Regions from separate parts of the Bacillus sp. KICET-3 genome, predicted to be linked through region 4. Evidence: riboswitches for the same ligand, from Rfam matches in the RefSeq annotation. Region 4 holds a riboswitch; each other region holds the start of a gene.
What was found. A riboswitch is a leader RNA that binds a small molecule or an ion and turns the genes downstream of it on or off. The one in region 4 is predicted to bind S-adenosylmethionine.

Region 1 (8,139 bases), 1.3 Mb from region 4:
CAAACCGTACGACATTCCACTACGCATCAATGGCCGATCAAACGAATACGGCTGATCCGACATTTATGCACACATTGCAGTCAACGATACAGTCCGTCGCGCAATCTATGCATATATCTGCCGAACAAGCCCAACAATATGTTGTGAAATACCTGGCAGGACAAGCCCAGCTCAATTCCAACGTCATGGGCATTAATGACGCCTTTATGTGGGCGGCCGGACTCTGCCTGGTCGGTCTTGTATTAAGTCTGTTTTTAAGAGATGTCAGAAAAGACAAGGAACGCAAGAAAAGCAAAGCGGGAGAGCTGACTTTGCTGCCGGCTCCAAAAGAAGCAAAAGAGTCTTAAACCAGGAGGTTTTAATATGAAAATCTATGTTGTTTATGACAGTGAAGGCGAGCATACGAAAAAATTAGCCCAATCCATCGCTGAAGGCGCTGGAGAAACAGAAGGAGCAGAGGTGCTGATCGACCATGTCAGCCAGGCGGACATCAGAAAGCTTGAGGATATGGATGCGATCATTTGGGGATGTCCCGGCCATTTCGGCACGATCAGCTCAGGTTTAAAATCCTGGATCGACAGATTGGGCTACCTTTGGGCCGAAGGAAAGCTGATCAACAAGGTCGGAGCAGTCTTCTGCACAACGGCAACGACTCACGGCGGACTTGAAGCGACAATGCTCAATCTGATCACCCCGATGCTTCATCAAGGAATGATGGTTGTCGGTTTGCCTGGAAATGTGCCGGAAAATGCTTTATACGGATCATATTACGGAGTGGGCATTACCTGTCCGGTTGACAGCGATGAATTGATTTCCGAGGAAGGTCTTGAACTGGGACGGGCTTTGGGCAGACGTGTCACACAGGTGACAGACCGTTTTGTCAACGGGCAGTAAGGAGTGGTTGATATGACCATTATTTTGACCATTATAGCTGCAATCATCGTCATTATCGGTCTTATCGTGTTTAATGTGCGATCTGCATCTCCGGGTAAAGACGAGCCTGAACAGCATGAGGCGGAGTCCGCCAGGGCTGGGGATGTCCTCGAGGCGCCGCAGCCTGAAGAACCCGTGAAAGAGACGCTTGAGCGCGCTTCTGAAGATGACCGGTATGTCATGGATGATCAGACATACCGGAAGACGCTGCAAAAGCTTCATCAGCCTAAAGAACAGCATCAGCCTGAAAAAACGCAGATGGATGACATGGACTATAGAAATGCATTAAAATCCATGCAAAAGCGTAAGCAGGATTAAAAGCAGATTCGCTGAATATCAGCGGGTTTGCTTTTTTTATGGATTTTTTTACACATTGATTGTATTTTCTTCTGTACCAGTGTACTATTGATGTAGTACACTGGTACAGAGATATAGGGGAGGGTATCGTTTGAAATCTTTCAGCGGTTTATTTAAAAAAGATTTGCTCATCTCAAGATTTTGGTCTGTGACATGGATGTTTTGTATGCTTTTGGCGATCTTTGCAAGCTTTGCGTTTGCTCATTATACAGGCGAACCAATGGCGCTGTTCGGGGCTTTTGTCACCATCTTGTTGTTTCATTCTCTGTTTTGCCCTCTCATGATCATCAGCCAGCTCCGTTTAGAAGGAAAAACGCAGCTATGGCTCTACAATCCGAACAAGGGTGCGGTTTTGCTGCTGTCAAAGCTTGCGGCAGCCGCCGTTTATCAATTGGCTTCCCAGGTGATTCTGTTTATGTTCGGCTTGATTGTGAGAGGCTTTCTGAGACCTGTAGCTGACAGTATGTTTTCTGTTTCAGATTTGTTTCTTGTCAACATCGCGGCTTTTTTAGAATCAGTGTTTTTTGCCATATGGGTGATGTTTTTATGGACGATATATGAAGCTCTCAGAAAATATCCCGCTATCAAAAAAATCCGCTGGCTTATTCCTTTATTCATCTACAATGCCTATGGATTGCTGGAGGGGCTGTTCATCAAGAGCGGACTGTTCGAGTCTGCACAGAAGTTTTGGAGCCTTTCCTTAAAAATGAATTTCAAATTTCACTACTATCAAGATTCGGGATGGACCGTTTCATTTTCCAAAATTGATCTTCCGGGTGTTCTCCTGCTGTATTACGCAGTGTTAGGCTTCTGTCTCTTCTATTTCTCCGGCAAAATACTTGATAGAAGAGTTGAGGTGTAAATGTGATGGCGAATGATTTTTCCGCTTCAAAGCCGATCTATAAGCAAATTGCCGAACAGCTTTTAAAAAAAATGGTCCGCGAAGAGATTAAGCCGGGAGAAAAACTGCCTTCCGTCCGGGAACTGGCTGTGCAGACGCAAGTAAATCCGAATACGATTCAAAGGACCTACAATGAAATGGAAAGGATGGGAGTCGTGGAGACCAGGAGGGGACAGGGAACGTTTGTTGTGGAAAATACGGAAGTGATCGATGAGTTGAAGCGGGAGATGCGGGCTGAGGTCATCGGACAATTTGTGCAAAGCATGGAAGAGCTCGGTTTGTCTAAACAGGATATGCTGTCCGAACTCGACCGTTATTTGCAGAAAGGAGATCCAAATGAACATTGAGCTGAAAAACGTCACGAAAAAGTACGGCACAGGCTATGCACTCAAAGGCGCCGATCTGTCTTTGTCTCCCGGCAAAATATATGGATTGGCCGGACCGAACGGCAGCGGCAAATCAACAATCTTAAAGCTGATCACAGGCCTCTCTTTTCCGGATTCGGGAACGGTGTTGATCGATGGCAAGCCGGCGGCGCGGAACTTGACGGGAAGCATCGCCTATTTAACAGAGCTCGATATGTTTTATGATCCTTTCCGTGTAAAGGATATGATCGATTTTTATGGAAGCCAGTTTGCCGATTTTCAGCGGGATAAGGCTTTTTACCTTCTACAAGAAATGAAAATCGATGAGGATAAAATAATCGGAAAGCTTTCCAAAGGAAACAGGGGCAGGCTGAAGCTGGCGCTGACATTAGCGCGTGATGCACCGGTTCTGCTCCTTGACGAACCCCTTTCAGGCCTTGATCCAATGGTCAGGGAATCGATTGTAAAGAGCCTTCTCACATACCTGGAGCTTGAAAAGCAGACGGTTATCATTGCCACGCACGAGATTCAGGAAATCGAACAGATTTTGGATGAGGTGATCGTCGTCTTCAACGGACGGATTGAGGAAAAAAAGGATGTCGAAGAACTTCGTGAAGAATCCGGATTGTCGCTTTTACAATGGCTTAAACAGTTTATCGAAGAAAAATCATAATTCATCTTCAAATGGCGGGAGGAGAAGTGTGTGGAAACACTGCTGCAATTAAAAAACGTCTCAAAAACAATCAGAGGAAAGAAAATTATCGATGGATTGAGTTTTGACGTGCGCGCCGGGGAGATCTTCGGCTTTTTAGGGCCGAACGGCGCCGGCAAAACGACAACGATCAGGATGATTGTCGGCCATATGAGCATCTCCGCCGGGGAGATCGCCGTGTGCGGAGTAAGCGTAAAAGACCATTTTGAACAGGCTGCCGGCCATCTCGGAGCGATCGTTGAAAATCCTGAACTGTATAAATTTTTAACGGGATATCAAAACCTTCAGCAATACGCGCGCATGACAAAAGGCGTGACAAAAAAGAAAATTGACGAAATCGTCGAGTTAGTCGGACTGAAGAACAGAATCCACGATAAGGTCAAAACATACTCTTTAGGTATGAGGCAAAGGCTCGGTCTCGCCCAAAGCCTTCTGCACGATCCGAAGCTCTTGATCCTTGATGAGCCCACAAACGGTCTTGATCCGGCCGGTATTCGGGAGATTCGTGATTATTTGCGGAAGCTGGCAAGGGAAAAAGGTATGGCGGTCATCGTTTCAAGCCACCTGCTTTCAGAAATGGAGCTGATGTGCGACAGAATCGGGATCATTCAAAACGGCAAACTGCGCGACATTCAGCAAGTACATGTCCCTGCCGCCGATGAGGAAAAACGCTATTATATTCAAGCTGACGATACTGAATCCCTGATACGGCAGGCCGCGGCTTTCGGGGATATGAAAATTGAAAAAGCGGAAAACGGCATTGAGCTCAGCCTCCGGAAAGACGATGTGCCTGATTTTATTAAACATTTAACCGACAGCGGGGCCCGCTTATATGAAGTAAAAGCCGTTAACAAATCATTGGAAGACAGATTCCTGGAAATCACCGCAGATAAGGGGGAGGCTCAGCATGTTCAATCTCATCGTTAATGAATGGATCAAGATTTTCAACCGAAAAGGAACATACTTCATGATCGGGATATTGCTGCTATCTGTGATCGGATTGGGCATTCTGACAAAGACGATCGGAGAGACAGATCAAAACGCAGACTGGAAAAAGGAACTGGCGCAGGAAAATGCGGATATGAAGGAACAGCTTAAAGGAGTCAGCAATCCGGCTCTTGAAAAAAGCTACGAAAGATCGACCGCGATTAATGAGTATCGAATCAAGCATGATTTGCCGGAAGATGGAAAGTATTCGGCACTGTCGTTCATCAGCGATGCCAGTGATGTGATCTCCTTCGCCGGACTGTTTGTGATTACGGTGGCGGCGGGAATCGTTGCGAATGAATTCAGCTGGGGAACGGTGAAGCTGCTTGTCATCCGGCCGATCAGCCGCTTTAAAATTCTGCTCGCAAAATATGTAACAGTCCTGCTGTTTGCATTGGCTTTGCTTTTCATATTGTTTGCAAGCGCGGGCATTACAGGTCTTGCTTTGTTCGGAGCGGGTGATGGCAGCCAGGTACACTTGGTGTATGCCAACGGAAGCGTTCAAGAAAAAAGTCTTTTATTGCACCTGGCCGGCAGCTATTTGCTGAATTCAATCTCGCTCTTGATGATGTCGACCATGGCCTTTATGATTTCAGCGGTTTTCAGAAACAGTTCACTTGCTGTAGGCATTTCGATTTTCCTTTTAGCTGTGGGCGGTACGGTAACAAATCTTCTCGCAGTAAAATTTGACTGGGTGAAATACATCTTATTTGCCAACACAGATCTCACCCAATACTTTGACGGAGTTCCGCTTGTTTCAGGAATGACGCTGGGATTCTCGATCGCGGTGCTGGCTGTCTATTTTATCGTTTTTCAAGTGCTCGCCTTCGGTGTATTCACAAAGAGAGACATCGCTTCATAAGCCGCAAAAAAGCCTCACGCCTGTTTTCCGGGCATGAGGCTTTTTTAAAATAAAAGACTGCTGACATTCAGTCAGCAGTCCCGTATGAAGATCAGCGGTTCACAGCTTACGCTTTTGTTACGTTAGCAGCTTGCGGTCCGCGGTTTCCTTCAACGATTTCGAAAGATACAGATTGGCCTTCTTCCAAAGTTTTGAAGCCTTCGCCTTGAATAGCAGAGAAATGAACGAATACATCGTCTTGTCCTTCAACTTCGATGAATCCGAAACCTTTTTCAGAGTTGAACCATTTTACTTTACCTTCTAGCATGAAATTTCCTCCTAAAGCGATAACGCTTAAATTCACTATTCTTGCTCTAAAACAAACTTCCAAGACGAAAACTCTTACAAAACTTTCTTCTTAAAGATAGTTCGAACAAAAATAATTACCTTTACTTTACCAGTGTTTAAGCGAAATTACAACTGTTAAACGCAATTTTTTTGAAAAAATATGCGGCGGCAGATTTTTCTTAAAACAGCAGGCGTTCATACCGGTAAAAGTTTTGATTCGGGCTGTGCTATCTTCCTGAAATTTTTAAATATTCAATTGACAACACCTCAAAGAAGCTGTAAAGTTAGGTAAAACTTCATACACAACATACTTCTTATTCAGAGAGGCGGAGGGAATTGGCCCTATGAAGCCTCGGCAGCGGGTTCTGTGCGAAACAGAATACTGTGCCAACTCCAACAAGCCGATATTAGGCTTGGAAGATAAGAAGAGCGGATGCACTCTATTTTACCTGAGTCTAAAGGCTTCTTCTTATTTTCAAAAGAGGAAGCCTTTTTTGTTATTCAAAAACAGCGGAGGGATGACCATGATTACATTTCAGGGAGTTGAAAAGGTCTATGACAGAGGCGGAGAGAAAATCCGGGCGCTGAATGGCATAGACCTTCATGTTAATAAAGGAGACATATACGGTGTGATCGGATTTAGCGGAGCGGGCAAAAGCACGCTGATCCGCTGCGTTAATTTTCTGGAAAAACCGACGGCGGGAAAGGTTTTGGTAGGCGGTCAGGATTTAACGTCCTTGTCGAAAAGCGAAATACGTTCTGTGAAACGGAAAATCGGAATGGTTTTTCAGCATTTTAATCTTTTAAATTCGAAAACGATTTTTGCGAATGTGGCAGCGCCGCTGGCGCTCGTGAAAACGCCGAAAGCCGAAATCAAACAAAAGGTGACAGAGCTGCTTCGGTTTGTCGGTCTCGAGGACAAAGCCGGCGCCTATCCGGATCAGCTTTCAGGAGGGCAGAAACAGCGGGTCGGCATCGCACGGGCACTAGCGACAAATCCGGAGGTTCTGCTTTGTGATGAAGCGACCTCTGCGCTTGATCCGCAAACGACGAGCGACATTCTCAAGCTGTTAAAGCGCGTCAATGAACAATACAACATCACGATTCTGTTAATCACCCATGAAATGAATGTCGCAAGGGAAATTTGCGACAAAGTCGCGGTGATTGAAAAAGGAAAAATCATTGAATCAGGCAGCGTATTTGACGTTTTTTCCGCTCCGAAAACGGAAACGGCCAAAAATTTTATCCGTTCGGCCATTGATCATGAGATTCCCGAGTCGATCCAAAAATTAAATAAAAAGCATCTCTATCAATTTCAATTTGTCGGGGAATCATCAGAAAGGCCGTTGCTTTCCCAAGTATCAAAGCGTTTCGATGTTGATGTTAATATTCTACACGGAACGATAACGGAGCTGCAGGGAATTCCTTTTGGAAGCATGACGGTCGAACTGCAGGGGGAGGACGGTGAAATCAGGCGGGCGCTCGATTTCGTCGCAACAGAAAACATTCGAGTCAAGGAGGTTAATTGACATGCTTGTTACATATGGCCAAATCATCGACGCGCTGGTCGAAACGATTCAAATGACGATTTTCTCGCTTCTGTTTTCAAGCATTATCGGTATTCCGCTCGGGATTCTCCTCGTTGTGACAAGAAAGGGGCATCTCCTCGAAAATACAGCGGTTTTTACGGTGATTAATGTCATCATCAATATTTTCCGATCTGTTCCGTTTATCATCTTAATGGTCGCTTTGATTCCGATTACGCGGCTGATTGTGGGAACTTCGATCGGGACATGGGCGGCGGTTGTTCCGCTTACGTTTTATGCCGGACCGTATATCGCAAGGCTTGTCGAAAATTCGCTGCTTGAAGTGGAGCCGGGGGTGATTGAAGCTGCCGAAGCAATGGGAGCGACGCCGCGGCAGATCATTTTCCGGTTTTTGATTCCGGAAGCACTTGGTTCTTTAGTGTTAAGCTTTACAGTTGCGACTGTAGGCTTGGTCGGGGCTTCAGCGATGGCAGGAGCAATAGGCGCCGGCGGGCTTGGGGATTTGGCGATTACATACGGCTACCAGAGATTTGATACCATGACGATGATCGTGACGGTGGCGATACTTGTCATTGTTGTTCAAGGATTGCAGTCATCAGGGAATGTGCTGTCCAAAAAATTAAGAAGACGATAAAAAGAGAGGTATGCAGCTATGAAAAAATTTGCTTTTATTACGATTTTTCTTTTCATTATAAGTGTGTTTGCCGGATGCTCAAATTCGGAAAGCGGAACCATTAAAATCGGTGTCAGCGGGACGGATACAAGGGTATGGGATTATGTGAAGAAAAAAGCCGAAAAGGAAGGCTTGAAAATTGAAATCGTCAAATATTCGGACTATGTTCAGCCGAATATGGCCTTGGCAAGCGGAGACATTGACGCAAACGCCTTTCAGACGATATCCTATTTCAATTCATTTAAAAAAGAGCGCAATCTTGATTTATCACCGGTCGGGACGACAATCATCGCGCCGATGGGCATTTATTCGGATCATTACAAATCGGTTAAGGACATTCCAGACGGCGCAAAAATCGCAGTTCCGAGTGAAGCGACAAACATGGGAAGAGCGCTTCTTCTCCTGCAGCAGGCCGGTTTGCTGCAATTGAAAGACGGCTTTGACGGCAATGGTACGCTTGATGCGATCAAGAAAA
Region 2 (8,139 bases), 1.4 Mb from region 4:
ACGGCGGATATGGTTTCATGCAGGAATACGAAGTTGAGCGTGCTTACCGCGACTCAAGAATCAACCGGATTTTTGAAGGAACAAATGAAATCAACCGCCTGATCGTTCCGGGCACATACTTGAAAAAAGCCTTGAAAGGAGAACTGCCGCTTTTTGAAAAAGCAAAGGCGCTTCAGGAAGAGCTGATGATGCTTATGCCTGAAGAACCGGGAGACGGCGTATTGGATCAGGAAAAGTACCTGCTGAAAAACGCCAAAAAGATCGCGCTCCTCATCGCAGGCCTGGCCGCGCAAAAATACGGAAAGGCTATTGATAATGAACAGGAAATTCTGGTCAACATCGCAGATATTGTCAGCCAGGTGTATGCAATGGAATCGGCCGTCTTAAGAACAGAAAAAGCCGTCATTGACGCAGGCGAAGAAAAAAATGCGCAAAAAATTCTGTACACGCAGATTTTCACACAGGAAGCCTTTCAAGAGATTGAAAGTCATGCAAAAGAATCCTTGATTGCGATGGAATCCGGCGATTCGCTGCGGATGATGCTTTCCGCTCTACGCAAATTGACCCGCTTTACACCTGTCAATGTCATTGAGAAAAAACGCCGGGCCGCCAAGGAAGTCTTTCAAGCGGAGAAATTCATCGTGTAAAGCCATAAGCCCCGCCCATCGAGCGGGGCTTTGCAGTGCTTTTAGAATAAAGCAACGTTTTAGGTTTTTAAAACGATCTGTGTTAAAATAGCCTCGATTAACCGAGAGGGGTGAATATATGGCTTTAGACTTTTATTGGTACCCGAAATGCGGGACGTGCCGAAAAGCGAAAAAATGGCTTGAAGACCACGGCAAAGAGGTAAACGGGATACATATCGCCGAACAGCCGCCCAGCAAGGAAAAGCTGAAGGAGCTCTATGAAAAAAGCGGACTTGAATTAAAAAAATTCTTTAACACAAGCGGGCAGAAGTACCGCGAGCTTGGCTTAAAGGATAAGCTTCAGGGGATGTCAGAGGAGGAACAGCTCGAACTGCTGGCTTCGGACGGAATGCTGATCAAGCGCCCGATTACGACTGACGGCAAGAAGGTAACGGTCGGTTTTAAAGAAGATGAATTTAAGACATACTGGTTATAATGCATGAAAATGTGATATCTTCAATGTAAGAGAATGAAAACAATATATGGAGGGGTTAGCATGAGCACACCAAAAGAACTGCGTTATTCCGAAGAGCATGAATGGGTCAAAACAGAAGGGGACAAAGTGAGAATCGGGATTACCGATTTCGCTCAATCCGAGCTTGGAGACATCGTCTTTGTCGAGCTTCCTGAAGTAGGAGACGAAATTAAAGCGGACGAGCCTTTTGGAAGCGTCGAGTCTGTAAAAACCGTATCCGAATTATATGCTCCGATCAACGGGAAAGTTGTTGAAGTGAACGAAGATTTAGATGATAACCCGGAATTTGTAAATGAATCTCCATATGAAAAGGCATGGATGATTGTCGTTGAACCTGCTGACGCTTCAGAAATTGACAGCCTGATGACAGCAGAACAGTATGACGAAATGATTAAAGAAGACTGATTTTAGGATAATCACCCGTCATTTGGATACTCTAGGAGATAAGGGGGGTGTCCAATTGACGCTGGGAAAAGAGAAAATCGATATAACAGAACATGTTCAAGGCCGTTTTGAAAATGGCGGCATGCAGCTGTATCATGAGAATGAACCGATCGGCCGCATGACCGGCATGGATCAATACGATTTAAAGTCCGGATACTCATTCCAGAATCAAAAATTTTACAAAATGGCTGATACTGTAAAGAAACCGGACGCAAAATATGTGGATTGTGATGATCATCAAGGCTGGTGTTAATCGGCTCAGGCGGTGAAAGTGTTCACTGCCTTTTTTTTGAAATGAATCTATTTTTCTCTCAAAAGGTGATCTAAGTGCCAATAAATGGAAAAGTAATAATCGTTGAAGGGAAATCCGATAAGCTGAAAGTAAAGCATGTCATCGAAGAGCCCCTTGACATCATCTGCACAAATGGAACGATCAGTCTATCCAAACTCGATGAGTTTGCCGAAACTCTGTATGATCAAGACGTCTATATTTTGGTTGATGCCGATGATTCCGGCGAAAAGCTGCGCAGGCAGCTGAAAAGGGAATTGCCAGAAGCGTCCCATTTATACATTGACAAGGTTTACAAGGAAGTCGCTGCTGCACCTTATCATCACGTAGCAGAGATCCTTTTCCGGGCCGATATCCGGGTAAACGCAAAATTTTTATGATAAGAAAGTATTGAGGTGCGGTTCAACTTATGCAGGAATTTGAGGAACGAGATCTAAAACAGCTTGGCCGGCAAACATGTCTTTTGTATTTATATACTCCATTCTGCGGAACCTGCCAGCTAGCAGGCAGAATGCTGGAAGTCGTTGATGAAATGCTTCCGGATGTCCCTTTCTATAAAAATAATCTCAATTATTCCCCGACATTCGCCAAAGAGAATCAAATTGAAAGCGTGCCATGCTTTATTGTTTACAAAAATGGCCGCATCGTCAAAAAAGAATACGCTTTTCATTCTGTTTCTTACTTATATGATACGATTAAACAAAATGCTGTTGATTAAGGGCGTTTTTGACATATTTCTCGGGAAATAACCTTCAAACTTGTCGAGCAAATCATAAAGGACTCCCGCTGTATACAGAGAATCTGTATGTATGACCAATTGACGGGAGGTTATACAGTTGGAGAAAATAGGATTGGTAGAAAGAGAGGATCGGGCTCCTTTTTTAAAACCTCTATTATCCACAACAGCTTTGCTGATCACCTTTCAAGGAGAAAAAGAAGCTTTCACATTAATGATTAATGAGCAGGGGGAAATGGAAAAATCTTCGCCTGTTGAAAAAGCTCATTTGACTTTTTTTGGAGAGCAAAGCGAGATTATTGACCTTCTTCACGGGGACATTTCATTACAGCAGCTCGTTCAGCGCGGCAGTGTCAAAGTCAAAGGCTCTTTCAGGGCTTTATTGAAGCTTGAAGCGATTTTATGGCTGACAGACGGGTTCTTCAAAAACAGCGACCTTCATTCATAAACATTCAGATGTTGAAAAATTGACATATTTCACTCCGTATGATCTGGACGGCGGGCTGGCGGAGCCCGCCTCTTTTTGGTTTTTTAGATACAGAAGCTGGTAGGACATTTGTCTCACGAAAAATAGTTGACAACTATTTTTCCACATGATATCCTACTTGAAGAATTCCGATCATCATTATCAAAAATAAAATATATGATTCTCTTATCAAGAGAGGTGGAGGGAAGTGCCCTATGAAACCCGGCAACCATCAACAGTCGTTGAAATGGTGCCAATTCACGCGAAGCGTATGCTTTGAAAGATGAGAGAAAGGCCGAGCTTTTCAAAAGCCTTTCTGCTCATGTGTGCAGAAAGGCTTTTTTTCATCAATATGATTGGACCTCGAAGAATAGAGCAAGAAAGCAGGTGATGACTTTGATAAATCTTCAGCATGTTTCAAAGGTTTATCGGTCAAAGCATGGAGATGTCAATGCTGTCCAAGATGTCACCCTTGCAATCAAAAAAGGTGAAATCTTCGGAATTATTGGATATAGCGGAGCCGGAAAAAGCTCCTTGATCCGCCTCTTGAACGGACTGGAAAAGCCGACATCCGGAACCGTTGAGGTAGCGGGCAGAACGATCAGCCAAATTAAAGGGAAGAAGCTGAGGGAAGCGCGGCAGGAAATCAGCATGATCTTTCAGCATTTCAACCTTTTATGGTCGAGAACGGTCCGCGACAATATCGCGTTTCCGCTGGAAATTGCCGGCGTGAAAAAAGAAAAACGCTTAAAACGGGTTGATGAACTGATTAAGCTCGTCGGTCTTGAAGGAAAGGAAAATGCTTATCCTTCCCAGCTGAGCGGAGGCCAGAAGCAGCGTGTGGGCATTGCAAGAGCGCTCGCCAACAATCCGAAAGTACTCCTTTGTGATGAAGCGACATCTGCGCTTGATCCGCAGACGACTGACTCGATCCTGGGTCTTCTGTCTGATATCAACGAAAGATTGGGGCTGACGATCGTCATGATCACCCATGAAATGCACGTCATCAGGAAAATCTGCCACAGAGTGGCGGTCATGGAGAACGGAAGGGTTGTTGAAGAAGGCGATGTACTGAACGTGTTCAGGAAGCCGAAGGAAGACATGACAAAACGCTTTGTCCAGCAGGTGACAGAACCGGAAGAGACAAAGGAAACCTTGAAACACTTCCTTGAGGAAACGAAAACCGGTCAGACGATTCAGCTTACATTTGTCGGCGAAGCCGCCGAATCGCCGCTTATCACCCAGATCATCCGGAAATTTGATGTTGAAGTCAATATTCTTCAAGGGAAAATTTCGCAGACTCAAGACGGCGCATACGGCTCCCTATTCATTCATGTGGACGGGGATGCGGGCGAAGTCAGCAGAGTGGTCGAGTTCATCAAGAGCCGTCAGGTAGAAGCAGAGGTGATCACAAATGTTTGAAAAATGGTTTCCTAATGTGAATATGGAGAACCTGTGGAATGCGACATACGAAACGGTTTATATGACAGGGATATCGCTTTTGTTTGCGTTTATCATCGGGATTATTCTCGGTTTGCTGCTGTACTTAACATCCAAGGGAAATATATGGCAAAACAAGGCGGTAAACGCCGTGATTGCAGCGGTCGTCAATGTATTCCGGTCCATCCCGTTTATTATATTAATTATCATTTTGCTCAGCTTTACAAAAATAATAATGGGAACCATTTTGGGGCCGAACGCAGCTTTGCCGGCATTGATTGTCGCCTCAGCTCCGTTTTATGCCCGGCTAGTGGAAATCGCTTTGCGGGAAGTCGATAAAGGCGTGATCGAAGCGGCGAAATCAATGGGGGCGAAAACGTCGACAATCATTTTCAAAGTTCTTCTGCCGGAATCAATGCCCGCTCTTATTTCAGGCATCACGGTCACGGCGATCGCGCTTATCGGTTCAACAGCTATGGCAGGCGCGATCGGTTCCGGAGGACTAGGCAACCTTGCATATGTCGACGGGTTTCAAATGAATAACACCGATATTATTGTAATTGCAACCATCTTTATTTTAGCCATCGTATTTATCATCCAATTTATTGGAGATTTCATAACAAACAAATTAGACAAACGTTAGGGAGGCTATCCAAATGAAAAAAGGTTTATTAACTGCTTTGTTCATTATTTTTGCCGGCATTTTGGCCGCCTGCGGATCTTCAAGCAGCCAAGGCGATCAGGACAGCAAAGTCATCACTGTCGGAGCGACGCCGACACCTCATGCGGAAATTCTTGAACAGGCAAAACCGCTTTTGAAGGAAAAAGGCTATGACCTGCAAATCAAGAAATTTACCGACTACAAGCTGATCAACAAGGCGCTCGCGTCCAAAGATCTTGACGCAAACTACTTCCAGCACGTTCCGTATCTTGAACAGGAAATGAAAGAAAACAAAGATTACAAACTTGCGAATGTCGGTGCGGTTCACCTTGAGCCATTCGGCATCTACTCCAAAAAGTATAAATCGTTGAAAGAGCTTCCTGAGGGAGCGAAGATTATCATGAGCAACAACGCCGCTGAGCAGGGCCGCATGCTGACAATGCTTGAAAATGCCGGTCTGATCAAATTAAAATCCGGTATAGAAAAAGTCAACGCGACGGTGAAAGACATCACGGAAAACAAGAAAAACCTGAAAATCGAAAACAATATCACGCCGGAAATGACAGCAAAAGCTTATGAAGCCAATGAAGCTGACGCCGTGTTCATCAATGTGAACTATGCGATCCAAAACAAGCTGAACCCGAAAACGGACTCCATCGAGCTTGAGTCTCCTAAAGACAATCCTTACGCGAACATTATCGCTGTTCGCAAAGGTGATGAAGACTCTGCCAAAATCAAAGCGCTGATGGAAGTATTGCACTCAGATAAAATCAAAGAATTCATTGACAAAAAATATGAAGGATCAGTTCTTCCTGTAACAGAATAAAAATGAAACCCCGGTTTGTTTAAAACCGGGGTTTTTTTGGCGCGTATTTTGCAAAAAGTTGTCCATAATAAAGAAAAAATCTAACACAAATGGAGGAAGCGCACGTGAACCAGCAGGAATCAGAAGGCATCATCGAATCGGCATTGCATGAGTATAAAGCGGGAATCGGCATCTTTTCAGAAAAAATGCCCGGGATTGCCGCCAAATACAATGAGTTTACACAAGAATGTTTTAAAAAAGGAGCACTCAGTGAAAAAGAAAAGCAGCTGATCGCTCTCGGCATCAGCATCAGCTCACAGGATGAATATTGCATCATCTACCATGTCAAGGGGTGCCTTGACGGAGGAGCGACAGAGGAAGAAATTCTGGAAGCTGTCGGCGTCACCGCCGCATTTGGCGGAGGAGCGGCGATGAGTCAGTCGGTGACACTCGTTTTGCAGGCGATGGAAGAATTCAAGCAAATGAAGCACTGATGCCCAGACACCCCGGGGCTTCGCTGGTGAATCTCCGCCTTTTCAGAGATATCCGGGTATATAGACAGCACATTCAACTTTGCCATATTGTGCATATGATGAGTATCATGTAGGAAAGTCTGAAAGGATGATTCATTATTTGTTCAAGCAGAGACCAGCTTGACCTTGAATTCACGGCGGAAATGGAAAAAGCGATGCACAGGTCGCACGGCATCGGCTACGGCGAATACACGAGAAGCCATGCTGTTCGTCTTGAAGTGGAGAAAAAGCGTGAAGAGCAATACAAAAAAAGCAAGGAAATCGTCTTGGATCTGATGATGACAGGTTAAAGGGGGGGACGGATATCATTCCGTCCTTTCTCATTCCTTCCCAAAACATGCTTCCTGAAGCAAAATGATTGAAGAAAACGGTTGACCGTCTAAATAGAAAGAGATAAAATCAATATATGAACATATGATCATATATAATTAAAATGAAGCTTCCCGGGTTGAAAAGGAGGAGTTTATGATGAGTCATTCACACAATCATCACAGTCATGGAAAGCACAGCCATCATCATGGCCACAACGCCAACAGAAAAGCATTGTTCATCAGCTTCGGCCTGATTTTCGCCTTTATGGTGATCGAATTCATCGGCGGAATGATGACCAACAGCCTCGCTCTTTTGTCCGATGCCGGACATATGCTCAGTGATGCGGCTGCCCTTGGATTAAGCCTCGCTGCCCTTGCGTTTGGAGGAAAGGAGGCAAACACCAGCAAAACATATGGGTACAAGCGTTTTGAGATATTGGCTGCTTTTATCAACGGCATCACATTGCTCGCGATCTCGATTTATATTTTTTGGGAAGCGTATCATCGCTTTTTCAGCCCTCCTGAAGTTGCAAGCGCCGGCATGCTGGGAATCGCCGTTGTCGGACTGGCCGTCAATATTGCGGCTGCCTGGATTTTGATGAAAGGGGACATGAGCGGGAATTTAAACTTGAGAAGCGCATTCCTGCATGTGCTTGGAGATCTGCTCGGATCCGTTGGTGCGATCATCGCCGGCCTTTTGATGATGATCTTCAATTGGAACATCGCCGACCCGATTGCCAGCATCATCGCGGCTCTTCTCGTACTTGTAAGCGGCTTTCGAGTCACAAAAGAATCGGTTCATATATTAATGGAAGGAAAGCCGGAGCATATCGACACCGATACACTCAAAAAAGGGATTCTTTCAATTCCGTCTGTGAAAGATATTCATGATCTTCATATTTGGTCGATCACATCCGATTTTCCGTCTTTAAGCTGCCATGTGGTTGTCAGCGAGGATGGTGACAGGGATAGAATTCTGCAACAAGTATCAGAATATCTAAGGAAAGAATTCAGACTGGAACATGTGACAGTTCAGATTGAAGGGGAAGGTCATTCCCATTATCATCCTTGCAATTGAGAACGAACCGGGGACATGCTTGATGGAAACATATCGATCTCCGTTCACATATTGGCCTTGGCTTTTCTTTTGTAATAGATGTCAATAAACTTATGTTTTGGATGGATCTGTATGAGAGAAAGTTTCTTTCCTTAATCTCTTTAAGAAAAAAGCAATTTTTGTTACACTTGAAAACATGTACATGAAAAGATCAAAAAGACTTTTGTTGTATTCAA
Region 3 (8,139 bases), 1.2 Mb from region 4:
CATGGATCTTGACGATCTGAAAGAAGACTTTATGAAAATTCAAATGGTGTTTGAAGAAGATGTCAATTTGAAAATCAGGGAGAGAGAAATACCTGTTTTAGATCATTCAGGCGTGTTTTACACCGTGCTGATTCCGAAACAAGACGATGTCAGCAGGCAGTTTCTTAAAAGTTTGTCTCCCAAGGTATGGAACGAGCTTCCTGTCAGCCTTGAGGAAGTATTCATCGCGAAGTTTGGAGGGAAGCGAAGATGGTAGACCGCGGGCTGATTTATAAAGAATGGAAACAGCATCAAGCTTTGTTACTGGCGATTTTTTTTCTTTTGTTTTTAAGCACTCCTCTTTCAATTATAAGTGAATACTTTTCCTATCAGGGATGTTTGAATAATGACAATTGGAATCCTAGAGATTGCCAATTTTATCTGAATTATCAATCTGGCGGCTCGCTTCAGTTTTTCTGGGCGCCCGGCGTTTTTTTGGCCGTAGCCCAGCTGGGGCTTGAGCGAAGCAGAGGGCTGCTGGATTTTACATTAAGCTTGCCGTATTCCAGAGGCCAGGTGTTTCATACGAAATTTTGGATGGGCGGAACGGTTTTAGTAGGCGCCCAGCTGCTTGGCTACCTGTTGTCAAAACTGTTGATCATCCTTCTCAAGCCCGGCAGCGTCGAGTTTTTCGACCACTTTATGATTGGTTCAATGATCATCAGTTTGATGGCGTATTCTCTTGTCATGGCCGCAGGAGCGCTGACAGGCAATCTGTTTGCGCAGCTTTTAACATCTTTTACGGTTACGATTTTGCCTTTTTTAATTGTGGTTATACCTGCTCTAAATCTCAGAGTCATTATAGGAAGGGAGCTGTTTTGGGATCAATTGCCAATTATTGATTCTCAAATTTTTCAGTATATGATTCCGATTATTTATGTCAATCCGGTGTGGGTCACGGATTCAAAATATATTTTGCTGATTCCGGCTGCTATGGGCATTTTGTTTTATGTTATCGGATATATCAGCTTTGTGAAACATCCGAGCGAGCGAAGCGGCAGCTTTTTCTTATGGAAACAGCTTGATCGGCCGATTCACATATTTGTCATTATCGCCAGTATTCTCTCATTTGGATATTTTGGATACGGCGCCAGCGAGTCAATGATAGGATATGTGCTCGGCATGATTCTGGGCGCGGTAATCGGCTTTTTCATCAGCTATTTTGCCATTTATAAAAAAATGAAGCATTAGTAAAGGAGAGAGAACATGATCGACATTCAACATATTCACCATTCATTCAAAATCGGAAAAAAGGGGAGGGAAAATGAAATCAAGGTATTGAAGGATGTCTCACTTACCGTCGAGAAAGGGGAAATCGCCTGCATCGTCGGGCGGAGCGGCTCGGGGAAATCGACGCTGTTAAATTTGATTTCCGGCTATATCGCGCCGACGAAAGGAAAGATCGTTATCGGCGGTACGGATGTGACGGGATTCAGCGAAAAGGAGTGGGCGAAATTCCGGCTTGAGAATTTCGGCTTTATCTTTCAAAGCTTTCAGCTGATTCCGAGCTTGACGACATTTGAAAATATTGAGCTGCCCCTGACATTAAAAGGCGTCCATCCGTCAGAGCGGAAACAAAAAGTCACAGAAATGCTGCACAGGGTCGGTCTTGAAAACCACGCCGGCCATTTTCCGAACGAGCTTTCCGGCGGACAGCAGCAGCGGGTCAGCATCGCGCGGGCGCTGATTTTAAACCCGTCGATCATTTTGGCGGACGAGCCGACAGGAAGTCTTGACTCTGAAACAGAGCAGGAAATCCTTGAATTCATCAAGCAGCTCAACAGAGAAAGAGGCATCACGTTTATCATCATCACCCACGATGATGAGGTGGCGTCCATCGCAGATACGAAATTCCATTTATTTGACGGCGTTTTGGAGAAAGGGGAAGAGACTGTTGAAGTTTAAGGACCAGTTGAAATTTATTAGAAGAAATATGAAGAAAAACCGCCTTCGGGTGTTTATGACGATACTTGCCACTACAGTAGCCTGCGCGTTTTTAATCGTGCTCGCCTCCGTCGGCTTCGGGCTGCAAAAGTCGATGACCGATCAGCTGATGAGAGAGCAGATTGTCACGAAAATCGATGTCATGGGCAAGGATGGGCAAGGCGACAAGCCTGTTCAGAAGAAAGACTTACAAGAATTTGAGAAACGCGGCGATGTAGCAGCCGTTATCGAACGTACAAAAGTGATGGTGCCTGTAGAAGCCAAGTTTGGCAATCGGACCAATGGGCAAATTGGTTATATTACACTTACTGATATGGCTGCAGAGCAGAAAGCAAACATTAAATTGGACCGCGGCCGCGTGGCGAAATCGCCGAATGAAATCGTCGTCGGCTATCATTTTGGCAATCAGCTGTGGACGAAAAAAGAAGCGAAAGACTTTGAGAAGCAGCAAGAAAACAATCCAGATGATGTAAAACAACCTAAAGGATATGAAAAAGACATTCTCGGTAAGACGATAGAATTAAAGATTGCAAAGTTAGATGAAAAGACAGGAGAAAAAGGTAAGGAAAAAACGTATGACTTTAAGATTGTCGGGGTAATGGAAAAACCTTCTTATGATTGGGTGAGGGATTCCAGCGTCTATGTCAGCAATGACATGCAAAAAGGGATTACCGATTTTCTGAAAGCGGATAAAGACAGCGGTGATATAGAAAAAGAACTGACAGTCTATGCGGACAACTTTGAACATGTCGATCAGCTTACGAAAGATTTGGAAGACAAAGGCTTCTACGTCGATTCAGTGACCAAAAGACTTGACAGCATCAATCTGTTTTTTACGGCTTTTAAAATCGGACTGATTTTCGTCGGGGTGATTGCCATATTGATTTCTGCGATCGGCATTTTCAACACGATGACAATGGCCGTCACGGAGCGGACCCAGGAGATCGGAATCATGAAAGCGATCGGCGCAAGCCCGAACGTCATCCGCAAAATGTTTTTAATGGAAAGCGCCTATATCGGCTTTATCGGATCTGTAGTCGGCATCATCATTTCATACGGCGTCAGCTTTTTGGTGAACAAGATTCTCCCGGTTATTTTGTCATCCGTTTCCCAAGGGGAAGGAACCGCACAGGAGTTCAGCATCACGTTCTCCTATATTCCGGTGAGCCTTGTCATCATCGCGAGCGTTATCAGTATGGGAGTAGCGATTCTGTCAGGCTTGAATCCGGCCGTCAAAGCGACGAGAACGAACGTGCTGACAGCATTAAGAAGAGAGCTGTAGTTTGAAAGCCGGCGGATTGCCGGCTTTTTATTTTTTTAAAAAACTGACTATATAAATTCATTTTTTGTAAACACGGGTATTGGCGTTTTGATGAATGGGGAAGAAATTGTTGCAGCCTTTTACCATTATAAATCAATTTCTTCCAAAAAAATGCCCGTTAGAGAATAGGCAATTACCGTTGAAAAGAAGACAGTCATATGAAACAGGGAATAAATAAACATTAATTTTGCCCATTTCTCCGATTCCATCTTTTTGTAACCAAAAATGCTTAAAATAATCCACAGAACATTTAAAAGAAGTGCTGATAACATAAGACCATGGCTTAATGGCCCGAGAAGAAAACTTGTTGCGGTTAAAACAATTAAATAAATATTGGTTTGTATATATGTCCTTTTAACGCCTTTGACAACGGGAAGCATTGGAACCTTAGCAGCTTTATATTCATCGTGTTTACGAATGGCGATTGAATAAAAATGCGGCATTTGCCAAATAACCGCAATCATAAATAAACCGAGAACAGCAGGATGTGTAATGTCTGGATGAATAGCCGACCAACCAATTAAAAGCGGCATTGCTCCAGAGATGCTTCCCACTTCTGTATTATAGATTGTTCTTCTCTTGCTCCACATCGTATATGGGACAATATAAAAAAATAAACCTAAAAACCCTAGAAATGCTGCAAGAGGAGTTGTTAATAAAAGACATGACATTCCGGTTGCTGCCATGGAGATCCCGAGCCATAATACTGTTTTAGGTTTTATTTCTCCTGTTACAGTAGGTCTTTTTTTGGTTCTCTCCATGATACAGTCGATATCCCGGTCATATAAGTTATTAAAAGCGCCTGCCGCTCCCATTACTAATATTGAGCCAATTAGAGCAAAGGTTATTTCCGAAAGTTTCTCAACAGGGCCGATTTTGTATGTATATAATGACAAAGTTAGTCCGGCAAACATCGGGATCAAATTTGACTTAATAATCCCTGATTTAATAGTTTGAGCCAAAATGGTTGATAAAGCCCTTTTCTGTGTAAGGTTTTTTTCTGTCTGCATTGCGCCCCCTCTTCCCCTTTTTGATCGTCATTCAATTGCAGTTTTTATACTGGTTGGAATTTAAATACTATATGGTATATTAATTCTGCGTGGTATGCTTGTCAAGTGAAAAAGGAGGAAGACAAATGGTCAGAAGAAGATTAACCCAAGAGGAGCGAAAAAAAGAAACACGGAAGCTGCTTTTAGAAGCAGCGGTAGAAATCTTTGCCCAAATGGGCTTTTACGGAGCCACTGTTGACAAAATTGCAGAACATGCTGGATTTAGCAAGGGTGCGTTCTATGCTCATTTTCATTCCAAAGAAGAGCTATTTCTTACCATTTTGGAACAACAAATGGAAGCGCATGTGGACAATATTCGCAACGTAATTAAGCAACATCAATCGCTTTCACATTTTATCGAAACAATAGATAAATATTTCCTTTCAGTCGCTCAGAAAAATCGAACATTGAGCATGCTTAATATGGAATTTCTTCTTTATGCGATGCGTGAAGAATCTGTGCGTCATAAATGGTCCGGCATGATAACTGAATCTGTAAAACAAATATCAAAAGCTATTAATGAATTGATGTTAAGTGAGAATTACGAATCTGATCTATCAACGGACGAAATAGCATGGACCATTCTTTCGTTAGAAAATGGCATGGCGATATTCTATTATATAAATCAAGATCTTATGCCTCTAAATTTATATGGGAAATCATTGCGGAATATGTTACTGCCCCATATTAAGGAAGAGAATTAAAAAAACGAAAAAAACCTTACATAAGATGCCGGAATTTGAGCGGTTTTTTAAAAGAGATAAGCTATTCAATCACTTTTCGGAGTATGCTTTTAATCCTTACAGCGCTGTGACGTTGAAAAGCAACAAGCAAAAGCTGAAGAGAAAAAGCAAAAAACTTCTTGCAAATCTTAATATTCATACGTAAAATAAAAGGAATTCAAAAATCAAATAGGTAGCTTATGAAGAGAGATGGAGGGACTGGCCCTGTGAAATCTCAGCAACCTGCATATATGCAAGGTGCTAAATCCAGCAGAATGTCAGACGCATTCTGAAAGATAAGTGAGGAACTCTTTCAGATGGGCTGAAAGAGTTTTTTTTATGTTAAGGGGGAGAACGGAATGAAGAAATGGACAAAGCTATGGTCTTCACTTGTATTGGCGGGAATGATCGGACTTCTGGCCGCATGCGGAAACAGCGCGGCAAATGGAGGCAAGACGATCAAAATCGGCGCCACCGCAGGGCCGTACTACGATATGGTCACAAAGGCGATCAAGCCTGAGCTCGAGAAAAAAGGCTATCAAGTGGAAGCGATTGAGTTTACGGACTATGTACAGCCGAACACGGCGTTAAGCGAAGGCGACCTTGACGCCAATCTGTTTCAGCATGAAGTTTTTATGAAAGCTTACAATAAAGAAAACAACAAAAATCTGGCGGCGCTGATTTCAGTGCCGACCGCGCCGATGGGACTCTATTCTTCCAAGTACAAACATCTGCAAGACATCAAGCCGGGTGCGGAAGTGGCGATTCCAAATGATCCGGCCAATGCGGCCAGAGCGTTTTTAACCTTAAAGGATCAAGGGCTGATTCAACTGAAAGACGGCATCGATACATTAAAGGCGTCTGAACGCGATATCACGGACAATCCGAAAAAGCTGACATTTAAACAGCTTGAATCCGCCAATTTGCCAAGGGCGGTGGAGGATCTTGACATCGCAGCCGTGCCGGGCAATTTCGCACTTTCCGCCAATATGAAATTGCAGGATGCCCTGGCGCTGGAAAACATGCCTGACCGCTATCGCAACCAAGTCGTTGTGGACGGAAAAAACAAGGATAAACAATTCGCCAAAGATTTAAAAGAAGCGGTCGAATCCAAGGCTTTCGAAGAAACGATCGACAAAGAATTTGCCGGGTTTGGAAAGCCGAAATGGATGACTGAATAACCGAATGCGAAATCCCCTTTTCTAAAAAGGGGATTTTTTATGCCAAAACCGAAAATCAATCAATTGAAAAAAACGGCCAAAACGAATAGAATCTAGAAGGAATGAAAATGAGAAAGAAGGAACAAACAATGCCGCGTACTCTATGGCTGCTGGTCATCGGGATGTTTATCAATGTAACGGGGGCTTCTTTTTTGTGGCCGCTGAACACCATCTATATTCATCAGCATTTGGGCAAATCCTTAACTGCAGCCGGGTTTGTGCTGATGCTGAACTCCGGCGCAAATGTCATCGGAAATTTGTGCGGCGGTTTTCTGTTCGATAAAATCGGCGGGTTTAAATCGGTTATTCTCGGAATTGTCATTACGTTTGCCAGTCTTTCGGGCCTAGTGTTTTTTCATGACTGGTTCGCTTATATTGTCCTGCTGGCAATCGCTGGCTTCGGATCAGGGGTTGTGTTTCCGGCGTGTTATGCAATGGCCGGATCGGTTTGGCCTGAGGGCGGAAGAAAGGCTTTTAATGCCGTATATGTAGCGCAAAATGCCGGAGTTGCGGTCGGCTCTGCGCTGGGAGGAATCGTCGCATCCTTTTCCTTTGCCTACGTCTTTTTCGCCAATGCGATGCTTTACGCCGTTTTTTTCGCAATCGCGTTTTTCGGTTTCAGACACATCCGCACAGAACCCGCAGTGCAGTCAACTGTTTTAGACCATGCTGCCGCAGGAAGCGGAAAATCAAGATTTTCAGCTCTTATGCTTGTATGTACGGGCTATCTTCTCGGATGGGTCGCTTATTCCCAATGGTCTTCAACAATCGCTTCACATACCCAGGAGCTTGGCATATCCCTCGGCAAGTACAGCCTGCTGTGGACTGTAAACGGCGCCCTCATCGTGTTGGGACAGCCTGTCATCGGCTTATTTGTGAAACGGTTCGCCAAATCTCTAAAAAAACAAATCGTTATCGGTTTTGTCATCTTTATATTCGCTTACGGCATTCTCTTCGCCGCCGAATCGTTCCAGGCGTTCCTTGGAGCGATGATTGTGCTGACGCTCGGGGAAATGCTTGTCTGGCCGGCTGTTCCGACCATTGCCAACCGCCTCGCTCCGCGGGGGAAAGAGGGATTTTACCAAGGATTTGTCAACAGTATGGCAACAGGCGGCAGGATGATCGGGCCTCTGTTTGGCGGAATGCTTGTTGATGCCTTCAGCATGCAGGTATTGTTGGCCGTGCTGATCGTTTTATTGCTGGTCAGCATTGGAACAGCGTTTTTATATGAACGAAAAGAAAAGCAGCTCTCCGTTCACCAGGACTGATATAGAAAAAATAGGTAAATGTAATTATGTGAAAATGAATCGAAGGAATCAAGATTATCATTGCGTTCTTCACATATAATGGAAGAAACAAGCTTTTTTTCTTCAGAGACAGAACACATTTTCTGTGGTAGTATCGAAAATCATCGCAAAGGGTCTAGGGGGGCTGCTTGATGGCCTGAAGTCGCTTGACTAAACTAAGGGCTTTAGGAAGGTGATGAAGATGCTGCATCAAGTGTTGGTTGCTTGTTTGATTGGAGGGATTATGGGGGTTCTCGGGCACATTAAAAAAAGAGGCCGCCTTGAGAAACCCAGAACAACGAAACGATTTATCTATCTTGGCTTTTTTGAAGATATCCTTGTCGGCATGGTCGCCTCTATTTTGCTTGTTTTATCTGCGGAACCTGACTCCGGAATTCAGCTCGTGATTTTATCCATTATCGCAGGCTATGGCGGTGAAGCTGTATTAAGAAGCTTTGACTTTGTCAGAGAACAGCAGGCAAATGTACAGAACTCCGGACGGCAAAATGATTCTCCACACGATTAAAGATCCTCACTCTTACCCTTTTTTTCAGCACA
Region 4 (8,139 bases):
TCAGCCGGAAAAAACGGTCACTTTAAAAACCGTATTTTCTCACATTTCCCAGCCATACAGCGATTTAATGAGAGATATCATCACTCTTGTCTTCCAGAAAAAAATCGAGGAAATATTAATTGTTCGATCCAAAAATGAACAGGCGGCTGATATCGATCTTGAGGATTTTCCGCATGTAAGCGATAGATTACAGACTATCGATTACCTTTTTCAACATGGCAATCCAGAATTTCCATTCAGCAATCTGGATGAATGGCTGAATGGGGGAAAAAACGTTGCTCTAGGGATACAACAAAGCGTCGACCTGATTCGGAGACATCCGTTAATCCCTTCGCATGTCAAAGTCCGCGGCTTTTTAATAAACATGGAACATGAGGAATTAATAGAAATTGAAGACTACTAGAAAAATGGAGCCGAAGATGACTCGGCTCCATTTTTCTTTAAGGCTGTGAGAGCGATTCCGGTCCTTGTATACAAGCACAGGCTGATATAGCTTTTTGTTGGACGGGGAAAACTGGGTTATAGATCGCAATTTCGTACAGCTAAAAAAGCACTTAAAAGTAACAGTTCGAATATAGAGTTAAATTGATTTAGAGCGATTCTTTATGCCATGAATTGAATGACACTCTACAATCAAACAAAGGCTTAATATCATTGCGCTGACCAGAAAGCTCCTCCAAATTAATTTTTTTATAGATTATCCAGATCTATTTAAAGACCGGAAATAAAGACAAATCTGTTAAAATAGTCTCTAGATTGGAATGATTTTCCGTTATAATGCTGGGCTATTGGAGTGGGACATGACGCTATGGTCTCTAGGAATAAATCAAAAACGTTTGAATCCTGGCATAAATGGTGAAGTCCGAAAAAACAAGACGGGGTCCGCAGATGCACCGACAATACTGGCATCGCGCTCATGGAAAAATCAAGAACATGATATTGACAACAATAGAAAGGACCTTGTTGCAACCCCTTGCCGCTCTTAAGGAGGAAGAAATGAAAAGACTAAAGGCCCTGTTAATTTTATCAAACATGCTTATAATCACAGTGGCGTGTGACTTGCTGCCTGCTGGTAGAATTCTTAAAAAACGAATTTCAATTAAAAGATGATTGGAATGAAACTCTATTGTTAAAAACAGTAAGAGTATCTAAGAACCGGATGGATTTCAACTGTCTGGGCGACGGCAGGGCATTCCTGGAGGCCGCCTGCCCTCTATCGATGCAGCTTTCGTTCAGGTCCAGTTTCCAGCCATGATAGATGGACCTTAAACGCCTGGCGTTTTCACACCGATGGCGGGGGAGAGCCGCCGAAGATCCTTTAGGTGACCGTCCGCGGTACGGCGACTTCTGAGCGGAAAAGAGAACGCCTTAAAATTGCTTTCAACAAAATAAGAAAAGGTGTGCAGTTGATAAGAATGCACACCTCTTTGGCGTTTTACGGCTTATAAAATGTGACATGTTTCCCATCTCTGTTAAACCAGCCTCTGAAAGCCCAGTTATCCCAGCCGCCGTCGCCTTTGTTGGTGAATTCTCCGCTTTCAAACACCCAGATGCCGTACACCACTCCGTTCAGAACGGCGGATCCATAGAATTTGACTCCATTGAAGTGATCTTCGTATTCCTGGCTTAAATTAAATACCATGACATTATAACGCTGTCCCGCAGCGTAAAAGGTAGATTCCATCATGTTTTTGACAAAACCGCTTCGATTCGCATTTTGCACAACCGCATCTCGAATTGAATTTGCTATGCCGAGGACGTCAAAATTCACGTTGAAATTAACAGCAGCAGCGCTTGGCTTAAATTGTTTAAGACTCATTGTTTCTTTAACGTTCGGTGCAGATGAAACAGTGCGGTCAGCCTCTTTTTCTTTAGCATGGGCAAAAACCGGCAGACAGGAAGAAGCGATCATCATAGCGGTGATGGGCGCGATTATCTTTTTCTTCAATCCATTTCCTCCTCGAGATTTTTAAATGAGTGTTAAATCAATAGGCAAACAACAGACAACTTGTTTATCGTTTCCGGATCCATCTCCCCCTTTCCTTGGGGATAAGTATACAAATTTTCAAATTTAGAATAATGATGCGAAATGGGTATTTTCTGATCAGACGAAAATCATCAAAACGGGGGGGAGAAAGAATATAACATGGGGTAGAGTGATAAGGCATATAGAACAATCGGGGCTTATTTAATAAAATGAATAGTGCACTTTACTTCTGCCAGGACAAAATCACAATTGTTTTTCAACATGATCCAAACAATCTATTTTTTCAGTGACTTAAAAGAGGACGTTAATAAAATAGGAATGATATAAAAATAAGACCTCCCTTAACGTTGCTGAAGGTGGAGTATCCGCCTAACATGCAATAAAAAGGCAGACTCTTTTTCCAAGAGTCTGCCTTTTTATTCTTTTCTGCACAGGAATACCGCCCGCCTTTCGGTCGTGTCCGGCTTCTGTTCATCTCCAGCTGTCGGCCGCCGCAGCCTACGACACATGGCCATGAAAAAACGGACGCCTTCCCGATGATCTGGACGGGGTCACTCCAACAAAACGCGGATTTACAACGTTAAGAAATCCGAATACAAAAAAGAGCCGGTTTTAACCACGTTAAGCGTGTAACCGGCCTGATTACTATTCTTGACTTAATGGCCGCAATGTTTCTAAGGTGGTAGCCCCTTTTGGGTCAAAGCGATATTCACCAAGGAAGTTGATATGCTCCCAACCCAATGGAGACACGTGTTTTAATAAATCCTTCCGTAAGGTTCCTTTGCTTCGGAGTAAATCCGTAGCCTTGGATAGATAAACGGCATTCCAAACACTAATGGCATTAATCAGTATGCTTAATGCACTTGCTCGCTGCAGCTGATCCTGTAAAGCACGTTCTCTTAATTCCCCATGTTTTCCGAAGAAAGGTACAGAATGGAAAAGAAGTAGAAATTCAGACAGCACTTAAGAAGTCAAAAGTAAGCGAGCTTGAGCTTCCAGAAAAACTTTGGACTGTCATTCAAGCTTCAGGTCCATGGTTTAACATTGAGGAATAATCTTACCAGGATCGATTTAACAAAGGGCAAGTGATGTTTGCGAAGGAAGATGACTTAAGTTAAAGATATTAAATGGGGGAGAACAATATGAAAAAACAAGTACTATTTAAAAAGCACAATTTGAATATGTCTGGGAATCTTCATTTGCCAAATGAAATGGATGATAACGGGAAATATCCAGCTCTTATAGTTTTGCATCCGGCTGGTGAAGTAAAGGAACAGACGGCTGCTGTAAGCCTCGGGATTGAATACAGCCGTGATGAGCTCGGTGGGGAATTGAAGCCCCTTCAAATATCACGCTTGATCTTTATCACATATGCCTTACATTATTTGACCACTTTTATGAAGGAAAAACAGTTCGAAAAATTTCCGTTTCTCTTTCCAATATTCAGGATGATAACCAGATCCAGCTCGATCTATTTCGCCCCAATCAAGAAAAAAGCGGATCCTCGGGTACGTTATGGACGGTATAAGGGAACGGTATGGCTCATCGGCACTTTTACGAGCCGTTTCTTATACAAACGCCGGAACCGCCCGTCTGCGATCAAAGCTTGTCGGCGGACCACCAAGCATAGAAAGGAGAATGCTGCGATAGTGGCCGCTAAGCCGAATAATATAAGTGCAATTTTCTTCTTCAAGACATTTCCTCTTTAGCTTCCCAATAGCGAGAATACGATTTTCGTGAATGCTTTCTCCGTGATGAGCAATGCCCGCTCATCGATGTCGAATTTTGGATGATGATGCGGATAGTGTGTGGCTGTATCCTCATTGCGGCAGCCGACTTTAAAAAAGCTGCCGGGTTTTTCCTGCAAGTAATAAGCGAAATCCTCTGCTCCCATCCCGGTTTCAAGTTCTATTAACTGTTCTTCACCGAATTGTTCAGAGAATAGCCGCTGCAAAAAAGCAGTTTCCTTTGGATGGTTATAAAGCGCAGGATAGCCGTGCAGGTAATCGATAGAATAAGTCGCATCGAAACCGCTCGTGATTCCAGAAACGATGGCTTCTATTTGCTGTCTGACCTGCTTGCGGATGTCGGCATTGAATGTCCGGACTGTGCCTTCCAGTTTGGCGGTATCCGGTATGACATTGAATGCGTTACCTGACTGGAAGACACCCAAAGTCACCACTGCTGATTCCAGCGGGCTGACTCTTCGGCTGACAATTTTCTGCAAAGCACTTACGATATCACTGCCGATGACGATTGGATCGACAGCCTCTTGTGGTGCTGCGCCATGACCGCCTTTTCCTTGGATGGTGATCGCAAATTTATCCACTGCGGCCATTTTGACTCCTTCACCAACGCCGATCTTCCCGACAGGGGCAGCAGAGTTAAGATGAGCACCATAAACATAATCGACACCGTCAAGTGCGCCATCTTCAATCATTGCCTTGGCACCGCCGGGCGGTACTTCCTCAGCAGGCTGGAACAGGAAGACAACTTTGCCTTTCAGGCTGTCTTTATGCTTGATCAATGCTTTGGCAGTCCCCAGCAAAGCAGCAGTATGGCCGTCATGTCCGCAAGCGTGCATCACGCCAGGTGTTTTGGATCGATAGGGTGTTTCTTTCTCATCCTCTATCGGCAGGGCATCGAAATCAGCTCTGAGGGCAATCGTAGGTCCTGCCTCTTTCCCTGACAGCGATGCGACGATGCCATACCCGCCGATTTCTGTCTGGATATCTTCGTAGCCGAAGCTGCGCAGCTTATCGGCGATGAAACGGGCGGTTTTCGTCTCCTGAAAACTTAATTCAGGATGCTGATGCAGATATCGCCGCCATTCGACGACTTCTGCGAAATCACTTTCCAATTCTGCATGTACCTCTGCAAGTGTCTGCTTCATGGTCTCCATCATGTAGCCTCCTGTGTAATAATCTTGACATTTCCAATGTAATTAGTCGGATTTTACCTTTAAAAAAGACCCCTTCCGAATAGAAGAGGGCCTTTTTTAAGCTTCCGCTCTTCTTATCTTCGGTGACAAACACCTGGAATTAGCACAGTACTGCGGCTTGCAGCCTGTTGCTTTGGCTTCGCAGGGCCATTCCCTCCACCAATCTTGATAAGAAATATTAGTTGTAAGGATAGACCGAAAAGTTCTGGGTGTCAATCCTATTTTTTAACTTAGAGTGCCCTCAGAAACTGCTGTAGCTAAAAAATTCAACAGAAATAATTGTACTTGATAGAAAATTTTTAAAAATGACTTGACCGGATTTTACTGTATGTTAACATATACTTCAGGAAAATTATACAAAGTTTCCCATTTGGGATAATGATGCAAAATGAGTATTTTCTGATCAGACGGAAATCATCAAAACGATGGGAGAAAAAATATAACGTGGGATGGAGCGATAAGGCATATAGAACAATCTAGATGAGAAGAAATGGCTAAATAAATTCTTGGACGTACGCTATGATGACCTGATGAATCCGGCGGATCCCGACACCCGAGATGTGTGGAGAGAATCGGTTGCCCGTGTGGATGTGTTTCGCTCTATCTCAAGTCGAACAACTACAATCTAAACGGACCGATACATGTTCAATCAAAAGAATACGGTGATTTCGCCATCAAGTAGGCAGCGAGGGGAACGAAACCGGCTGCACCCTTTGGCTCTTGCAGCCAGAATACACTGCTGTCCCGTATGGCCTGACCTGTTAAAATAACCCCCCGCCATGTTATTTTGGCGGGGGTTAAGGTGCATGAACCGATCTGAGCAAGTAAGTGTTTTTTACTGCAGCCATTTATTCTTGGCGTAAAATAGCATCGCTGGAGCTACCCCTATAAAATTAAAAAAATCATTAAACCTACTTGATTAATGGGTTTAGTTGGTTTAATATCAATTATTAATAAACATTGTGAAAGTTCTAAATTAAGAGACATCTGATTGGTCAACCAAAGGATGCAGAAATGATTGATTATTTCATTCATTTCTGCATCCTTTTTTGTTTATTAAATATGGTTATAAACACTAAAGATAGGTTGGTGGAAGAGTTGGAAATTGATTTCTATAAAAGAACTTCAAAATCGTTATGAAGAAATGGTGTAATTGGCATCATTGAAAGTGTCAAGCCAGGGAAAACTATCGCATTTCGAGCAGATTTTGATGCATTGCCGATTCAAGATGAAAAAAGTGTCCTATAAATCCACAATCGAAGGGGTAATGCACGCTTGTGGCCATAATGGTCATAATACATCAAGCTTACTAGGAGTAGCAAAAGTATTGAGCGATGACGGAGAGGAGAATGATTATGGGATTTCGATTTGATCATCTCGTACATTTTGTAAACAGTCCATTAAAAGCGATTGAAGAATACAACAAATTGGGGCTATACGCAGTAGAAGGAGGCAAACATGAATACCTTGGTACGTATAACTCCCTTAGTTATTTCGATTTAAGCTACATAGAATTGATTGGTGTGTATGATCCACAATTAGTAGAGTCAGCTGCTGATATTAAATACAGCTTAAGGAAGACATTTCAAAATGAAAATTTTGTGGAAGGCTTATCAAGAATAGCTCTTCGATCAACTGATTTAGAGGCCGAGGCAGAGCGTTTTCGAAGTTTAGGCTTAGAAGTATATGGTCCTTCCCCATTCAGTAGAAGAAGACCTGATGGCAGCATTGTTAGTTGGGAGCTGCTACATGTTGGGAAATCCGGTGAAAAGCTTGAATTACCATTTTTTATAGAATGGGGCGAAAAAGATGATGATCGTAAACAGAATTTAATAAATCGATCTGTTATCGCTGAGCATCCAAAAGGGAACATTTCGTTATCATCAGTTGCATTTGCAGTCCCAGATTTCAAGGGTGCAATTGAAAAGTGGTCCAACTATTTAAACTTAAAAACTGAAGAACCATTTGTTGATGAATCGTTAAACGCCAACGGTCAACGATTAAAACTAGACGGTGGGGATATAGTATTTTACAGTCCAATTGGAGACGGGATAGTTTCACAAACTCTAAAAAATCGAGGAGAAAAGCCATTTTTAGTTGAATTTACAGATTCAGATCATGAAGGAGATTTTCAAGTAATGGGTTCTATATATAGATTTTCAAAAAAATAAGTAAAAAGGGGAATGTATATCAATGATTATAAAAAAATCAAAATTAGTCCTAGGATTTGTTCTATTAATGTCAGCATTACTTATAATCACTGGTTGCGGATCATCAAAAACAAGTTCAGATAGTAAAGATACAAAAGTCATAAAAATTGGTTATCAAAAAGGAAATACATTAAATATCCTAAAGGAAAGTGGATTTTTAGAAGAAGCGTTAGAGAAAGACGGTTACAAAGTAGAATGGAAACTTTTCACACACGGGGGCACATTATTAGAAGGAATCTATTCTAAGTCTATTGATTTTGGTCACGCTGCTGATGGATCAGGGATTTTTGCCCAAGCATCTGGTAAACCTCTTGTTTATGCTGGGGCAGATGCTCCAAATCCTGAAGGTGTTGGTTTAATGGTTTTGAAAGATTCAGGGATTACATCCATTGAACAATTAAAGGGCAAGAAAATAGGCGTTTTAAAAGGCGGAAACCACCATTACTTAACAGTTCTTGCACTTGAATCAGTTGGTTTATCAGCTGATGATGTTCAATGGGTATATCCAGAAGATGCTGCACAAGGCCGTTCTCTTTTTGAAACAAAAGAAGTAGATGCTCTTGCTTCCTATGATCCTTTTTTTGCTGGTATAGAAACAGAACTTGACACCATTACATTTACAGAGAATAAGGATTATGGCTATCCAAACCGTACATTCTATTATGCTACCCCCGATTTCTCAAAAAATCACCCGGATCTTGTTAAAACGATAATAGACGCGATAGATAAATCTGATCAATGGGCAAATGAAAATAAGGATGAAGTTACAGCATTGTTATCCAAAGCATTAGGCATTAATGAGAAGATTATTGCCAAAGCGGTTGAACGTCGTACTTATGGAGCAACTCCAATTACACAAGAAATAATAGATGCTCAACAAAAGCAAGCTGACAAGTATTTTGAAATTGGGTTAATTCCTAAAAAACTTGATGTATCCAAAGATATGCCTATCCAATAATTAAAAATTGCTAAAAAGGAATGAAACAAATGACACAAACTTG

Region 1: another riboswitch for S-adenosylmethionine. It lies ahead of R5H20_RS05140 (methionine ABC transporter ATP-binding protein); the one in region 4 lies ahead of R5H20_RS11980 (M20 metallopeptidase family protein).
Region 2: another riboswitch for S-adenosylmethionine. It lies ahead of metN (methionine ABC transporter ATP-binding protein MetN); the one in region 4 lies ahead of R5H20_RS11980 (M20 metallopeptidase family protein).
Region 3: another riboswitch for S-adenosylmethionine. It lies ahead of R5H20_RS17815 (MetQ/NlpA family ABC transporter substrate-binding protein); the one in region 4 lies ahead of R5H20_RS11980 (M20 metallopeptidase family protein).

What each region holds. Positions count from the first base shown of each region.
Region 1 covers NZ_CP137345.1:1,028,727-1,036,865, forward strand. The annotation lists gene R5H20_RS05095 (DHA2 family efflux MFS transporter permease subunit) at 1-347, shown strand, start outside; gene R5H20_RS05100 (NAD(P)H-dependent oxidoreductase) at 364-894, shown strand; gene R5H20_RS05105 (hypothetical protein) at 907-1,251, shown strand; gene R5H20_RS05110 (hypothetical protein) at 1,382-2,152, shown strand; gene R5H20_RS05115 (GntR family transcriptional regulator) at 2,158-2,538, shown strand; gene R5H20_RS05120 (ABC transporter ATP-binding protein) at 2,528-3,229, shown strand; gene R5H20_RS05125 (ABC transporter ATP-binding protein) at 3,260-4,195, shown strand; gene R5H20_RS05130 (ABC transporter permease) at 4,176-5,117, shown strand; gene cspB (cold shock-like protein CspB) at 5,224-5,424, opposite strand; SAM riboswitch class I at 5,756-5,871, shown strand; gene R5H20_RS05140 (methionine ABC transporter ATP-binding protein) at 5,969-6,973, shown strand; gene R5H20_RS05145 (methionine ABC transporter permease) at 6,975-7,625, shown strand; gene R5H20_RS05150 (MetQ/NlpA family ABC transporter substrate-binding protein) at 7,644-8,139, shown strand, end outside.
Region 2 covers NZ_CP137345.1:3,746,493-3,754,631, reverse strand. The annotation lists gene R5H20_RS19275 (acyl-CoA dehydrogenase family protein) at 1-647, shown strand, start outside; gene R5H20_RS19270 (arsenate reductase family protein) at 766-1,122, shown strand; gene gcvH (glycine cleavage system protein GcvH) at 1,183-1,566, shown strand; gene R5H20_RS19260 (YusG family protein) at 1,622-1,858, shown strand; gene R5H20_RS19255 (toprim domain-containing protein) at 1,933-2,274, shown strand; gene R5H20_RS19250 (thioredoxin family protein) at 2,304-2,612, shown strand; gene R5H20_RS19245 (SCP2 sterol-binding domain-containing protein) at 2,731-3,078, shown strand; SAM riboswitch class I at 3,280-3,386, shown strand; gene metN (methionine ABC transporter ATP-binding protein MetN) at 3,493-4,518, shown strand; gene R5H20_RS19235 (methionine ABC transporter permease) at 4,511-5,179, shown strand; gene metQ (methionine ABC transporter substrate-binding lipoprotein MetQ) at 5,193-6,023, shown strand; gene R5H20_RS19225 (carboxymuconolactone decarboxylase family protein) at 6,113-6,496, shown strand; gene R5H20_RS19220 (YuzK family famiily protein) at 6,679-6,825, shown strand; gene R5H20_RS19215 (cation diffusion facilitator family transporter) at 7,004-7,924, shown strand.
Region 3 covers NZ_CP137345.1:3,500,021-3,508,159, reverse strand. The annotation lists gene R5H20_RS17845 (ATP-binding cassette domain-containing protein) at 1-256, shown strand, start outside; gene R5H20_RS17840 (hypothetical protein) at 250-1,230, shown strand; gene R5H20_RS17835 (ABC transporter ATP-binding protein) at 1,246-1,944, shown strand; gene R5H20_RS17830 (ABC transporter permease) at 1,934-3,265, shown strand; gene cyoE (heme o synthase) at 3,391-4,314, opposite strand; gene R5H20_RS17820 (TetR/AcrR family transcriptional regulator) at 4,440-5,057, shown strand; SAM riboswitch class I at 5,271-5,378, shown strand; gene R5H20_RS17815 (MetQ/NlpA family ABC transporter substrate-binding protein) at 5,435-6,256, shown strand; gene R5H20_RS17810 (MDR family MFS transporter) at 6,385-7,563, shown strand; gene R5H20_RS17805 (DUF4257 domain-containing protein) at 7,778-8,107, shown strand.
Region 4 covers NZ_CP137345.1:2,347,539-2,355,677, reverse strand. The annotation lists gene R5H20_RS12000 (carbonic anhydrase) at 1-403, shown strand, start outside; gene R5H20_RS11995 (hypothetical protein) at 1,436-1,948, opposite strand; partial or broken gene R5H20_RS11990 (Tn3 family transposase) at 2,633-2,911, opposite strand; partial or broken gene R5H20_RS11985 (UV damage repair protein UvrX) at 3,271-3,637, shown strand; gene R5H20_RS11980 (M20 metallopeptidase family protein) at 3,693-4,889, opposite strand; SAM riboswitch class I at 5,000-5,103, opposite strand; partial or broken gene R5H20_RS11975 (chitosanase) at 5,399-5,610, shown strand; partial or broken gene R5H20_RS11970 (M20/M25/M40 family metallo-hydrolase) at 6,075-6,276, shown strand; gene R5H20_RS11965 (VOC family protein) at 6,284-7,099, shown strand; gene R5H20_RS11960 (aliphatic sulfonate ABC transporter substrate-binding protein) at 7,122-8,096, shown strand; gene R5H20_RS11955 (ABC transporter permease subunit) at 8,126-8,139, shown strand, end outside.